2 regions of the Mesorhizobium marinum genome follow, and region 2 is predicted to be linked to the other one. Evidence: predicted binding sites of a transcription regulator. Region 2 holds the regulator's gene; the other holds the start of a gene.

Region 1 (7,213 bases), on a different contig from region 2:
CCGTTTTCGCCGAACCACTCCACCGACTCGCGCCAGCGTACGCGGCCGGTGACCTGTTCCACCAGCCGGCGGGCGATCTCGTCGGGATCGCCCAACGGCTGCACGACGACATTGGCCAGCACCGGCACGACCGGCGCGCGCTTCTCGACAGTAGCCAGCGCCTCGCGCATGGCCTCGGCGGCGGGCGCCATCAGCGCGGAATGGAAAGGCGCGGAAACCTGGAGCATGAGCGCGCGCTTTGCGCCCTTCTCCGTGCAGAGCTTGGCGGCGCGCTCGACTGCGGCCTTCTCGCCCGAAATCACCAGCTGGCCGCCGCCATTGTCGTTGGCGATCTGGCATACCGATCCTTCCGCGGCTTCGGCGCAGGCGGCCGCGACGTCCGGCTCTTCCAGGCCGATGATCGCCGCCATGGCGCCGACGCCGGCCGGAACCGCTGCCTGCATGGCGTTGCCGCGGATTCTCAGGAGCCGTGCCGTGTCGCCGATCGAAAACGTGCCGGCGGCGGCTAGCGCCGAATATTCGCCGAGCGAGTGGCCGGCGACATAGGCGACCTTGTCCTTGAGCGAGAGGCCGCGGGCTTCCAGCGCCCGGATCGCTGCCATGGACACCGCCATCAGCGCCGGCTGCGCGTTCGCCGTCAGCGTCAGCGTCTCCTCCGGGCCCTCCCAGATCAGCGTGGACAGTTTTTCGCCCAGCGCCTCGTCGACCTCGTCGAAAACCCGGCGCGCTTCGGGGAAGGCGTCCGCCAGGTCCTTGCCCATGCCTACGGCCTGGCTGCCCTGCCCCGGAAAGGTGAATGCGATGGCCATGCTCTCGGGTCCCGATTTCTTCTGCGACTGCCTGTGAAACAAGCAGGTTGGTCAAGTCAAGGGCGCTCGCCGGCCGTTGCCGACGCCGCCCCTTGCGCGGAACGGAAAAAAGAATAGAGCCGGCTTCTCATTTCCGACACAAGGACTGGCTTTGTGTGACGGAACCATGACAGTGGCATGACGTTCTACCGCCTACCGAGGTACCTGAGTTGGCAAAGCAGAGTTTGGACAGTTCGCCGGCCGGAGATGCGCCCCGGGGCCGGCGGGGATGGCCGCGTACGCGTCGCGCGTTCGACTGCGCCGGCACGCTCGCAATTTCGCTGCTGCTCTCGGCTGTCCTGGTCTTCCTTATTGAACTGATCGCGCGCGGCTCGCTGGACAAGACCGTCGAGTTCTTCAGCCAGCCCTTCCGGCCCGGCTGGACAACCGTCGCGCTATTCGCGCTGATCCTGATCGGGTGTGACGCGCTCTTCGGCCGCCGCCACAACGGCATCCTTTTCATTGCCCCGATCACCCTCCTGCTCGCGGCGATCGGCCACCAGAAGTCCTCCTACCTGGGCGACCCGCTCTATCCGGCTGACTTCCTATATTCCCGGCAGATCATGGAACTGGCGCCGCTTCTGGTGCGCGAGCGCCCGCTCGCCGCCGCCATCATCGCGGTCGGCGGCGCCGCAGCAGCCTTCCTGCTTGTCGCGCTCTGGCGCCACTGGCGCCGGCGCTTCCCGGCGATCCGCTGGCGCATGCGCGTGGCGCGGCTCGCCCTCGTCGTGCCGGCGCTGGCCTTCTTCGTCTCGATCATGGACTTCGCCACCTTCTCCTGGACGCGCGACCGTCTGCAGATCATCCCGATCATGTGGGACCAGAAGGAAAACTATGCCTCGAACGGCTTCGCCATCGCCTTCGCGCTGAACGTGCCGATGGCGAAGGTGCTGGCTCCGCCGAGCTACGAGGACGACGTCCTCGATGCGATCCGGGCCGAGCCGGGCAAGCCCTCGCTGCCGCAGGACAGGCCCGACATCATCATGGTGATGAGCGAATCGTTCTGGGATCCGACGCTGCTTCCCGCGACCACGATCACGCCCGATCCGATGCCGACCGTGCGGGCTATGCGCTCCGGCTCGGTCTTCTCGCCGGAATTCGGCGGCATGACGGCCAATGTCGAGTTCGAGGCGCTGACCGGCTTCTCCAACGCCTTCCTGCCCTACGGCAGCATCCCCTACCAGCAGTATGTCCGCGGGCCGGTGCCGTCGCTGGCAGGCTTCCTGCGTGCGGAAGGCTACGACACCCTCGCCATCCATCCTTTCGAGGGATGGTTCTGGAACCGCGAAAACGTCTACGAGGCCTTCGGCTTCGACCGCTTCCTCAGCATCGAGAAGCTGCCGCCGATGGCGTCGCGGGGACCGCTGGTGTCCGACGACGCGCTGACGACCGAGATTATCGGCCGGGCGGACGCCGCGAAGCGTCCCATCTTCACCTTCGCCGTCAGCCTGCAGGGCCACGGTCCCTATGAGCCAAACCGCTACGCCGACGCCCGCGTAACGGTGGAATCGGTCGCCAGCTTCCGCACCCGGGAGTCGATCCGCTCCTTCGCGGAAGGCGTGGCCGACGCCGACCGGAGCCTGAAGCGGCTGATGGACTGGGCCTCGAAGCGTGAGCGGCACACGCTGATCGTCTTCTTCGGCGACCACCTTCCGCCGCTCAACCAGGGCTATACCGAGACAGGCTTCCTCAAGGGGCCCGTTCCCGAGCGCCGCGAGCCGGCAGCCGAACTGGCGCTGCACCGCGAGACGCCGCTGGTCATCTGGTCGAACCGGAACGGGCCGATGCGCGACGTCGGCTCGATAAGCCCGTCGCTGATCCCGCTGAAGCTGTTCCAGGCCGCCGGCATCCAGCACCCCTACTACACCGGCTTTTTGGGTCGTGTTGACGCCAGGTACGACGTGGTCGAACGCCATGTTCTGATCGCGCCCGACGGCGCGACGCCGGACTGGTCGCGCGCCGCACGGGTCGACCCGCTGATCAACGATTTCCGCCTGCTGCAGTACGACGCCCTGTTCGGCAAGCGGCGGACCGTCGAGCGTTTCTTCCCGCGCCTGCCGAAGCCGGCTGGCGTCTAATCCCGGCGGCGGGCCGCTATCCGCCGATCCCGTAGGCCAGGCGGACCCGCCCGTCGCCCAGCGGTTCGGCGCGCCTGAGATCGAGCCCTTGGCGACGCCCGCCCGTCGCGAACAGCGCCTTCCCGTCGCCCGCGATCACGGGATAGACGATCAGCCGGAGTTCGTCGACGACGCCGGCGTCGATCAGTCCGGCCGTCGTGCGGCCGCCGCCGACGAGGTAGATGCTCTTGCCAGCCTGCTGCTTGAGGGCGGCCAGGTCTGCAACGCCGCGGATGAAAGCGGTGTCCGGCCAATCCGCATGATCGAGCGTCGCCGACAGGACATAGTGCGGCGTCCTTCTGATAAAGTCCGCCCACTGGCGCTCGGCAGGCGTCGGAGGCGCTCCACTGATCCAGGCAGGCGTATCGGGAGCGGTCTGGACCGACGTCCAGTAGCGCTCATAGCCGCCATACATGCCGGCGCCGAGCACGCATGCGTCGACCTCGGCCATCAGGCCGTAGTCGTCCGACCAGGCTTCCACCCAGTCCGCCACGCTCTCCGGCCCTTCGTACTTTCCGTCGAGCGATACCTTCATTCCGGCAATCAGTTTGCGCATGGCGACGTTCCTCGAGCAGGCGGAAGCGCTCCGCCGGGACGGGCGGAGCAAGTTCGCGATGGACGGCTTCTAGACGGCGAGCGCCTTTTCGGTCTCGTTCATCGGCTCGCCGACATTGGGATTACCCTTGCCGGTCTCGATCAGGGCCTTGAGACTGCCGTTGACGTAGGTCGTCCAGCCGCCCGTGCAGGCATCGTAGCACTCGTATTCGGGGACGAGCCCGACATGCGTCAGGCGAACCTCGGTCGCGCCGCCCTTCTCCGAGATGTCGAAGACGATCTCGGTACCCTTCCACTCGGTGGTGTCCTCTGTGAAGGAGAAGTAGTTGTCGACCACCCGCCACACGACCTTGCTGGCAGGCTCCACGCTCTTGATCTTGATGGTGCAGCGGTGGATGTCGCGGAACCGGTAGTTGAAGATGTCGCCGGCCTTCTCGGTGCGGCCGCGGATGTCCTCGGACCACCATCCGCGGACATTGAGGATGGCGGCCAACGTCTGCTCGGGCGTCCTGTCGACGGTGAAGGCGGTCGTGAAGCTGCGATTTTCCATGATCGGTCTCCTGGATTGAAGAAATGTCGGGAACGCCGGCTCGGCCGGCCGTTGGGGCTATGCGGGCAAGCGGGCGTCGTATTCTTCCCTCAGCCGCCGCCATCCGCTCCAGAATGGCTGCGGCTCGGCGCCTGCGGCCCGGTCGGCAAGCGTGTCGAGATGCATGTGCCAGCCGGCAGCGACCATGATCAGCGTATCGCGGTCGGGCAGGCTGCGGTGGGTGACGGTGAGCAGGACCTCGTCGCCGAGCGGCGTCAGTTCCATTGTCACGTCGCCGCTGCCTTCCCAGGTGAACGACAGCCTGTAGGGCGGATCGACCTCGGTGATCCGGCTGTGCATCCGCTGCTCGTCGGGGAAGTCGTTGACCTTCGGCTCCTTGCGGGACGAAAGCTCGTCGTTGCGCCAGACGAGTTCGAACGGCGCGCCGACCCTCAGTTCCATCTCGCCGGCCGCAAGCCACTGGCGGCGCTTCTCGCTGTCGGTCAGATAGGCCCAGACCCGGTCGACAGGGCCCGGCAGGAGGCGCTCTATTCTTATCGTGTTCGGCTCGGTCAACGCGCCATAGGCATCGCGGGTCGCCAGTCTCGTCATCGTGCAGTTCCTCTCAGTCGTCGTTGAAACGTCGGTCGGGTCGGCCAGCACCCTGTCCAGCGCGTCGAGGCGTCCGGCCCAGAACCGCTGGAGAAAGCGCAGGCGTTGTCGTTCGAAATCGGGGCTCATTAAATTCAACCATTTGGTTTACAGTATGCCCTGCAGAACCAACTGTCAACCTTGCGGTTGAATATAGATTCGTCGGGCGCCGCGGCGCGCCCGCATCTGGGCCGTGCAAGCGTGTCGCAGGCCCGGTGCTTGCCATTCGCCGCCTTCCCCTGTATGGACCGCCGCAATCTGCCGGTCCTGCTGGGGGCTGAACGGAGGGCCGGGGGTTCGCCCCCTGTCGAAGCCAGAAGGTTTCGGCCTCCCGTGTCTCCGCTCTCGACCGTCTCGTAGATGCGCCTTTCTCTCCCGCCTGGCGGGTTGGACAAGTCGCAGAGGCTTAGCCGCGGGAACCGGACAGGGACGTGAAACGAAAGGCAAACGAACAATGGCACTTTACGAGCATGTGTTCCTTGCCCGGCAGGATCTGTCGCAGCAGCAGGTCGATGCACTTGTCGAACAGTACAAGGGCGTCATCAGCTCCGGCGGCGGCAGCGTGGGCCGGGTCGAGAACTGGGGACTGAAGTCCCTCACCTACCGGGTCAAGAAGAACCGCAAGGCGTACTACACGCTGATGGATCTGGACTGCCCGCCGGCGGCACTGAAGGAGATGGAGCGCCAGATGGGCCTCTCGGAGGACGTGCTGCGCTTCATGACCCTCAAGGTCGAAAAGCACGAGGAAGGCCAGTCGGCCATGCTGCAGAAGCGCGAAGAGCGCTCCGAGCGCGGCGGCTTCGGCGATCGCGACCGCGGATCCCGCGGCTTCGGTGATCGTGGCGACCGCGGCGATCGCGGTGATCGTGGACCGCGCCGTCCGCGCGAAACCGGTGAAGGAGCCGCAGAATAATGGTCGACATCAACCAGATCCCGACCCGGCGTCCGTTCCACCGTCGCCGCAAGACCTGCCCGTTCTCCGGGGCCAACGCGCCGAAGATCGACTACAAGGACGTGCGTCTGCTGCAGCGCTACATCTCCGAGCGCGGCAAGATCGTGCCGTCGCGCATCACGGCCGTCAGCCAGAAGAAGCAGCGCGAACTCGCCCAGGCGATCAAGCGTGCGCGTTTCCTGGCGCTTCTGCCCTACGTGGTGAAGTGAGACCGAATTCCGGCGCGGGCCTTTCGTCCGCGCCGGCCTTCGCCGCGACGGGCGCGGCGGACGGACATGACAAATCCCGGGTTGGGTGGTCGATGCGATCCACCCTAACTGCCTGACGGGCAGGACAGCGAAACAGGCGCGACGCGCAACCGCTTCCTGATCTCGTCTTTTGATTCAGGGCCCTCGGGCCAGACAAGGACGAAACCATGCAAGTCATTCTTCTCGAACGTATTTCCCGCCTCGGCCAGATGGGCGACACCGTCAACGTCAAGGACGGCTACGCCCGCAACTTCCTGCTGCCGAAGGGCAAGGCGCTGCGCGCCAACGAAGCCAACAAGAAGAAGTTCGAAGGCCAGCGCGCCCAGCTCGAAGCACGTAACCTCGAGCGCAAGTCGGAAGCCGGCCAGGTCGCCGAGCAGCTCGACGGCAAGAGCTTCGTCGTGGTGCGTTCGGCCGGCGAGACCGGCCAGCTCTACGGCTCCGTGTCGACCCGCGACATCGCCGACCTTCTGACCGCCGAGGGCTTCACCGTTGCCCGCAACCAGATCGAGCTGAACCAGCCGATCAAGACCATCGGCCTCAGCAACGTCGCCATCGCGCTCCACCCGGAAGTCGAGGTCACCGTCACCCTCAACATCGCCCGTTCGCCCGAAGAGGCCGAGCGCCAGGCGAAGGGCGAGACGCTGACGACCGCCGAGGCGATCTACGGCGAGGACATCAACGAAAACGCCCGCCCCGAGGCCTTCTTCGATCCGAACTCGGACGAGGCCGAAGAGGAAGCCTGATCGCTTCAGGCCCGCAATTGACGGAAAGCCCGGGTTCGCCCGGGCTTTTTGCTATCCGGCTCAGGCAGTTGGCCCGACGCCTGGTCGCCGTTTTGTGCCAGAGGGAACTTTTCAAACTGCGACAGATTGGGCACAGTATCCATCCGTTCCTATTGGAGTGGGGTGGTTGCAGTGAAGAAAATGTTGAACCGCGTCGTCTCGGGTCTGGTCCGCACCGGTAATCTCAGCATCACCGGCCCAGACGGCAGGAAGCATACATTCGGCGACGGCACCGGCGATCCGGTGCACATTCAGATCAAGACGACACGCGCCGTGCGCGCGATCGCCATCGACCCCATGCTGGCGGCGCCGGAAGCCTACATGGACGGCGAGGTCGACTTCCTCGAGGGCGACACGCTCGACCTTTTGCGCGTGGCCTTCCAGAACATGTCGCCGACCGGCATCGACGCCTTCTGGTCGAAGACGATCGAGAGCACCCGCAACCTCTTCCGCCGCTTCCAGCAGGTCAACACGACCAGCCGCTCCAAGCGCAACGTGCAGCGCCACTACGACCTGTCGGGCGACCTC
Region 2 (7,213 bases):
GTGCGCAAGGACGGCGGCGCGGTCGACATCGACGGCGACTACACCGAGACGCTGGCGCGCATCGACTCGAACAAGACGGGCGTGGGCGTGTTCGGCCTCTCCTTCTACGAAAACAACGCCGACAAGCTGAAGGTCGCGACCGTCGGCGGCATCACGCCGTCCGTCGAGACGATCTCGAAGGGCGAGTACCCGGTGTCCCGTCCGCTCTTCTTCTACGTCAAGAAGGCTCACATCGGCGTGATCCCCGGCCTCAAGGAGTATGTCGAGTTCTTCCTCGACGACCAGATGGTCGGTCCGGAAGGCCCGCTTGCCGAGTATGGTCTCGTTCCTGCGCCGGATGCAGAGCGCGATGCCCAGCGCGAGGCCTTCGAGGGCGGCAAGACGATGTAGTCGCCGACCGGCGAGAACGACGCGGGCGGCACCTCCTGCCGCCCGCGACTTCCAAGGACAACCGGGGTCGCCGCTGACGGCGACCGAGCGGGGCCGGCGAAAAAAATGTCGATACTCTTCGTACTTATTCTCATTCTTGCCATTGGCGTCGTCGGGTTCGTGCTTGGACGCACCCGGGCCAATCGGCAGCAGGCGCATTCTACCGAGAAGCCGCATTCGCGCAGCCACTATCACGGCTGGTGGACCTTTCTCCTGTCCGTGCTTCCGGCCCTGCTCTTTCTCTTCGTCTGGTCGCTTGCCGGTCAGGCGTGGATCGAAAGCACCACCCGCTCCAATCTTCCGGCGCAGACCGAGGGCAGCGCGATCGCCAGCCGCGGGCTTGCCTTCGGCATGGTCAAGGACCTTGCCGCCGGGCTGAAAAGGCTCGAGCAGGCCGGCGGCGAGCGGGAACTTCCGAACACCTTCGAGGAACTGCGGCCCATCCTGGCCGACCGGGGCGTTGCCCTGGCCTCGGAGACGCAGGACTACATGATACCCCTCGCGCAGCAGATGAACGCGATGAAAGCGACGGTCGGTTGGATCGGCGCGATCGGCGCGCTGGCGCTGGCCCTGGCCGGCGCGGCGTATGCCTATGGCGGCATCCGCATCCGCTCTCGCGCGCGCAACAATGTCGAACGGATCGTCCTTTGGATGCTCATGGGCGCCTCGATGATCGCGATCCTGACGACGGTCGGCATCGTCTTCTCCATGCTGTTCGAGACGATCCACTTCTTCCGGTCCGTGCCTCTCCGTGAGTTCTTCTTCGGTACGGTCTGGGATCCGCGCTTCGCGGCCGCCGACGCTGTCGGAACCGAGGGCCAGTTCGGCCTGATCCCGCTGCTTGCCGGGACGCTCTACATCGCATTCGTCGCGATGCTGTTCGCGGTGCCGGTCGGCTTGATGGCGGCAGTCTACATGGCGGAATACGCAACGCCGCGTGTACGATCGACGGTCAAGCCACTGCTGGAAGTCCTCGCCGGCATCCCCACCATCGTCTACGGCTTTTTCGCGCTGGTCACGGTCGGTCCGTTCCTGCGCGACATTTCCACGGCGATCGCAGGGTTCACATTCATTCAGGCGCAGAGCGTTCTCACGGCCGGCATCGTCATGGGCATCATGCTCATTCCGTTCGTTTCCTCGCTATCCGACGACATCATCACCCAGGTTCCGCGCTCCATGCGCGACGGGTCGCTCGGCCTCGGCGCAACCAAGTCGGAAACGATCAAGCGGGTCATCCTGCCGGCGGCGCTGCCGGGCATCGTCGGCGCGCTGCTGCTGACGGCCTCGCGCGCCATCGGCGAGACCATGATCGTCGTGCTGGCCGCCGGCGTTGCGGCGAAGCTGACGATCAATCCGTTCGATGCGATGACGACGATCACGGTCAAGATCGTCAACCAGCTTACCGGCGATCTCGAATTCACGTCGCCGCAGACGCTCGTCGCCTTCGCGCTCGGCATGACGCTGTTCGTGCTGACGCTCGGGATGAACGTCTTTGCCCTCTACATCGTGCGCAAGTACAGGGAGCAGTACGAATGAGCGACGCCGCGATCTTCACCGGGGCCGCGCCCGCGAAAGCCCGGCGCGACATCGGCATCAAGCGGCGCTATGCCGCCGAGCAGCGCTTCCGTCTCTACGGGATCATCGCGATCGGCATCGGCATTTTCTTCCTGCTTGCGCTGATGGTGTCGGTATTCACCAAGGGCTACACGGCGTTCTGGCAGACGTCGATCGATCTGCCGATCACGTTCGACGCCGCCGTCATCGACCCCGACAACGAGCGGGCCAGCGACCCCAACGTCCTGCTGACGGCCAACTATCCCCGTCTCGCCCAGAACGCGCTGGTCGCGAAGCTCGGCATCGATCCCGGAAACCGCGCGCTGGTGAAGCAGGCGGGCGGGATGATATCGGCCGGCTCGCGCACTCAACTGCGCGACATGGTGGTGGCGGATCCGTCGATCATCGGGACAACGCGCAACGTCTGGGTGCTGGCCACCGCGGACGTGGATTCGGCGTTCAAGGGACAGGTCGACCTCAGCGTCGACGAGGCCCGCCGCAAGGTTTCGGACCAGCAGGTCGAATGGATGAACAAGCTTGCCGGCGAGGGCACGATCGCCCAGCGCTGGAATTCCGGCCTGTTCCTGTTCGGCGCGTCGAGCCGGCCCGAGACGGCGGGCATGGGCGTCGCCATCATCGGCTCCATCTACATGATGGTGATCGTGCTTGTCCTGGCGTTGCCGATCGGCGTCGCCGCCTCGATCTACCTCGAGGAATTCGCGCCGAAGAATCGCTTCACCGACCTGGTCGAGGTGAATATCAACAACCTCGCGGCCGTGCCCTCCATCGTGTTCGGCCTGCTCGGCCTGGCGGTGTTCATCAACTTCCTCGACTTTCCGCGGTCGGCCTCGATCGTCGGCGGTCTCGTGCTGACGCTGATGACGCTTCCGACCATCATCATCGCGACCCGCGCATCGCTGCGCGCGGTGCCGCCGTCGATCCGCTCGGCGGCGCTCGGCCTCGGCGCCTCGAAGATGCAGATGGTGTTCCACCACGTCCTGCCTCTGGCGGCGCCGGGCATCCTTACCGGCACCATCATCGGGCTGGCGCAGGCGCTCGGCGAAACCGCGCCGCTGCTGCTGATCGGCATGGTCGCCTTCGTCGCCGACTATCCGACCACGCCGCTCGACCCGGCAACCGCGCTGCCGGTGCAGATCTACATGTGGGCCAACGAGGCCGAGCGTGCATTCGTCGAACGCACCTCGGGCGCGATCATCATCCTGCTGGCGTTCCTGGCAGTCATGAATATCGGGGCGATCGTCCTGCGCCGGCGTTTTGAACGCCGGTGGTAATGGAGTAGAGGGATATGAACATGCTGACCGAAGCAGCGATCGAGAACAGGCTGTCGCCGATGTCGAACGAACGCGCTGTGAAGATGCAGGGCAGGGACGTCACGGTCCACTACGGCGAGAAGCAGGCGCTGTTCGGCATCAGCCTCGACATCCCCGAGAACCAGGTCACGGCCCTGATCGGTCCGTCCGGCTGCGGCAAGTCGACCTTCCTGCGCTGCCTGAACCGCATGAACGACACGATCGACGTCGCCAGGATCGGCGGCAAGATCACGCTCGACGGGCAGGACATCTACGACAAGGCGATCGATGTGGTCGAGTTGCGCGCCCGCGTCGGCATGGTGTTCCAGAAGCCGAATCCGTTTCCGAAGTCCATCTACGAGAACGTCGCCTATGGCCCGCGCATCCACGGACTGACGCGCAACAAGACCGAACTCGACGGCATCGTCGAGGAAAGCCTGAAGAAGGCGGCGCTGTGGAACGAGGTCAAGGACCGGCTCCACGAATCCGGCACCGGGCTGTCGGGCGGCCAGCAGCAGCGCCTGTGCATCGCCCGCACGATCGCGGTGTCGCCGGAGGTCATCCTCATGGACGAGCCCTGCTCGGCGCTCGATCCGATCGCGACCGCCAAGGTCGAGGAGTTGATGGACGAGCTGAAGCAGAACTACACGATCGTCATCGTCACCCATTCGATGCAGCAGGCCGCGCGCGTCTCGCAGCGGACCGCCTTCTTCCATCTCGGCGTGCTGGTCGAGGAAGGACCGACGGACACGATCTTCACGAGCCCGCACGACAAGCGAACGCAGGACTACATCACCGGCCGCTTCGGCTGAGCCGCCTGACCAGGTAACCGAAAGGCTCTCAACGATGGGCGAACATACCGTCACTTCCTTCGACGACGACCTGAACCACATCCAGCAGCTCATTCGCGACATGAGCGAACTGGCGGGCTCGATGGTCGGCGCGGCGATCCGCGCGCTCGTGACCTCGGACAATGCGCTTGCGCAGCGGGTCGTCTCCGATGACGCCATTATGGACGCACGCCAGCGCGAACTCGACGATCGTTCGATCGCGCTGATCGCCAAGCGCCAGCCGATGGCGCAGGACCTGCGCGCCGTCGTCGGCGCCATCCGCATGGCGGGCGACCTCGAACGCATCGGCGATCTTGCCAAGAACATCGCCAAGCGGGTCAGCGCCGTCGGCCACGGCGTCACACCGCGCAATCTTTCGCATGGCATCGAAGGCATGGCAGACCTGGTGCTGCGCCAGGTCCAGAGCGTCATCGAGCTCTATGTGGCTCGCGACGCCGACGGGCTGAGGACGCTGCGCACGGACGACGAGAAGATCGACGCCCGCTACACGGCGGTGTTCCGCGAACTCCTGACCTACATGATGGAAGACCCGCGCAACATCACGGCCTGCACGCATCTCCTGTTCTGCGCCAAGAATCTGGAGCGCATCGGCGACCATGTGACGAACATCGCCGAGAACGCCTACTATGTGGTGACCGGCGAGCAGTTGCCGGTGAGCCGCCCGAAGCTGGACGAGACCCAGCTCTCGGTGCTGGCCGAATAGCGCGACGACAGGAGGCATCCCAAGGTGATCGCTCCGAAAGTCATGGTGGTCGAGGACGAAGAGCCACTCGGCGTTCTGCTTCGCTACAATCTCGAGGCCGAAGGCTATCAGGTCGAGATCGTGACGCGCGGCGACGAGGCGGAGATCCGGCTGCAGGAGCACGCGCCCGACCTGCTGGTTCTCGACTGGATGATCCCCGGCATTTCCGGCATCGAGCTTTGCCGCCGCCTCAGGATGCGCCCGGAGACGCAGCGCCTGCCGATCATCATGCTGACGGCGCGTGGCGAGGAATCCGACCGGGTGCGCGGCCTCTCGACGGGCGCCGACGACTATCTGGTCAAGCCGTTCTCGACGCCGGAGTTCATGGCCCGGGTTCGGGCGCTGCTGCGTCGCGCGAAGCCGGAGGTGCTGTCCTCCGTGCTCAAGGTCGGCGACATCATGCTCGACCGCGAGGCGCACAGGGTCTACCGCAAGAAGAACGAGATCAAGCTCGGCCCGACCGAATTCCGGCTGCTTGAATTCATGATGCGCCATCCGGGCCGCGTCTTCTCGCGCAGCCAGCTTCTCGACAACGTCTGGGGCGAGACCATCTACATCGACGAACGCACCGTCGACGTTCATGTCGGCCGGCTGCGCAAGGCGGTGAACAACGGCCGGATGCCGGACGTGATCCGCACCATCCGCGGCGCCGGCTACGCCATCCGCGACGACTGATCCGCTCCTCCCGCGACGGTCTGCAGCGCAGCGCCCTTGCCGCGCCAGCATGTCCGGTGCATATTATTCCGAGCGCCGAAAAAAATAGCAGGCGGCGCTTGAGGGAGGAGTCCATGCGTTCATTCGCCCGCATGCTTGCGGCGCTTGCCGTGGCTATGCTGGCCTGGTGCGCGGTGCTGCCTGCCCAGGCGGCGGCGCGCCCGACGTCGCAGGAGATGCTGCGCGACTGGTACTATCTGATGAACGAGTTGGTCCGGCATACCGCGACCTATTCGCCGCCCGTGGCGAGCCGTTCGTTCGGCTATCTCGGCGTCACCGCCTTCGAGGCCGCCGTTGGCGGGTCGGACAGCCTGGTGTCGCTTGTCGGCCAGTTGCAGGGGCACACGTCGGTGCCTCAGCGCGAACCGGGAGCGATCTATGACGAGGCGGTCGTTACCAGCGCGGCCATGTCGGACGCGATCGTCTATTATTTCGGCAATACCGGTCCTACCGGCCAGCGCGCGATCAGGGCCGCGCAGAAGAAATGGCGGTCGATGGTCATCGACGGCGTGCCCGAGGATGTCGTGGCGCGCAGCGAAACCTTCGGCAAGGCGGTGGCCGCCAGCATCCATGAATGGTCGATGGATGACGGTGGCGCGACCGTCACCAACATGGGTTTTCCTGAACAGCTTGACCTGCCTGCCGGCGAGGACAAGTGGGTGCCGACGAGCGCGATCCGCCAGCAGCAACTGCCGCTGTTGCCGGGCTGGGGCAACAACCGCACCTTCGCGACGCCCTCGGGCTCGACCTGCGGCACGCCGGGCAATCCGCCCTACAGCACCGAGCCCGGATCGCAGTTCTACCAGGAGGCGATCGAGGTCTACGAGACCGCAAAGAGCGCCACGCCTGAACAGATCGCCATTGCCCGCTTCTGGTCGGACGACCCGATGCTGTCGATGACCCCGCCGGGCCACTGGATATCGATCGCGCTGCAGGTCGCGGAGCAGGCCGATCTTTCGCTCGACGACACTGTCGACCTGCTGGCGCGCATGGGAGTCGCGATGTCGGACGCGTTTGTCGGCTGCTGGCATGACAAATATGCCTTCAACCTCATACGCCCGGTCACCTACATCAAGAAGGTCGTCGACCCCAAGTGGGAGCCGATCCTGAACACGCCGCCCTTTCCAGAGTATCCGAGCGGCCACAGCACCGTCTCCGGCGCCATGGACGCCGTGCTGACCGCGTTTTTCGGCGACAACTACGCATTCGAGGACAAGACCGGCTCGCCCGACGGACGCAACCCGCGCAGCTTCAAGAGTTTCCGCGCGGCCGCCGACGAGGCCGGCATCTCGAGGATGTACGGCGGCATCCACTTCCGCTCCGCCATCGTGGACGGCCTCGAGCAGGGCCGCTGCATTGGCGGCTATACCAACAAGCTGAGGACGAGGAGATGACGATGCGCCTCGGATTGTGCGGGTTTGCCGTCGTGCTGGCGTGGGCAGGGATGTCGGCCGCGCGTGCCGAGGAGCCGTTGCCCGGCGCCCCCGCTCCCGTCGTCCCGAGCTTCGTCGAGGAGACGGCCAGCGCCGGAATCGACAATGTCTACAAGGGCGAGTGGGAATATATGGTGGGCGGCGGGGCGGCGTCCTTCGATTGCAACAGTGACGGCTATC

The links. Region 2 encodes PhoB, which activates phosphate uptake and scavenging genes when phosphate is short. Its sites were predicted from a motif close to TGTCATNNANCTGTCAT; they were not measured.
Region 1: the regulator PhoB is predicted to act here: its motif matches at 976-992, upstream of ABUE31_RS13475 (LTA synthase family protein).

The regions. Positions count from the first base shown of each region.
Region 1 is NZ_JBFOCI010000003.1:547,092-554,304, forward strand. Features, by position in the region: gene fabD (ACP S-malonyltransferase) at 1-809, opposite strand, end outside; gene ABUE31_RS13475 (LTA synthase family protein) at 1,019-2,926, shown strand; gene ABUE31_RS13480 (dihydrofolate reductase family protein) at 2,943-3,521, opposite strand; gene ABUE31_RS13485 (SRPBCC family protein) at 3,591-4,070, opposite strand; gene ABUE31_RS13490 (SRPBCC family protein) at 4,128-4,661, opposite strand; gene rpsF (30S ribosomal protein S6) at 5,155-5,613, shown strand; gene rpsR (30S ribosomal protein S18) at 5,613-5,861, shown strand; gene rplI (50S ribosomal protein L9) at 6,068-6,646, shown strand; gene ABUE31_RS13510 (cyclopropane fatty acid synthase) at 6,827-7,213, shown strand, end outside.
Region 2 is NZ_JBFOCI010000002.1:358,919-366,131, reverse strand. Features, by position in the region: gene ABUE31_RS07290 (PstS family phosphate ABC transporter substrate-binding protein) at 1-390, shown strand, start outside; gene pstC (phosphate ABC transporter permease subunit PstC) at 496-1,965, shown strand; gene pstA (phosphate ABC transporter permease PstA) at 1,962-3,275, shown strand; gene pstB (phosphate ABC transporter ATP-binding protein PstB) at 3,290-4,105, shown strand; gene phoU (phosphate signaling complex protein PhoU) at 4,140-4,847, shown strand; gene phoB (phosphate regulon transcriptional regulator PhoB) at 4,875-5,561, shown strand; gene ABUE31_RS07260 (vanadium-dependent haloperoxidase) at 5,675-6,994, shown strand; gene ABUE31_RS07255 (CRTAC1 family protein) at 6,997-7,213, shown strand, end outside.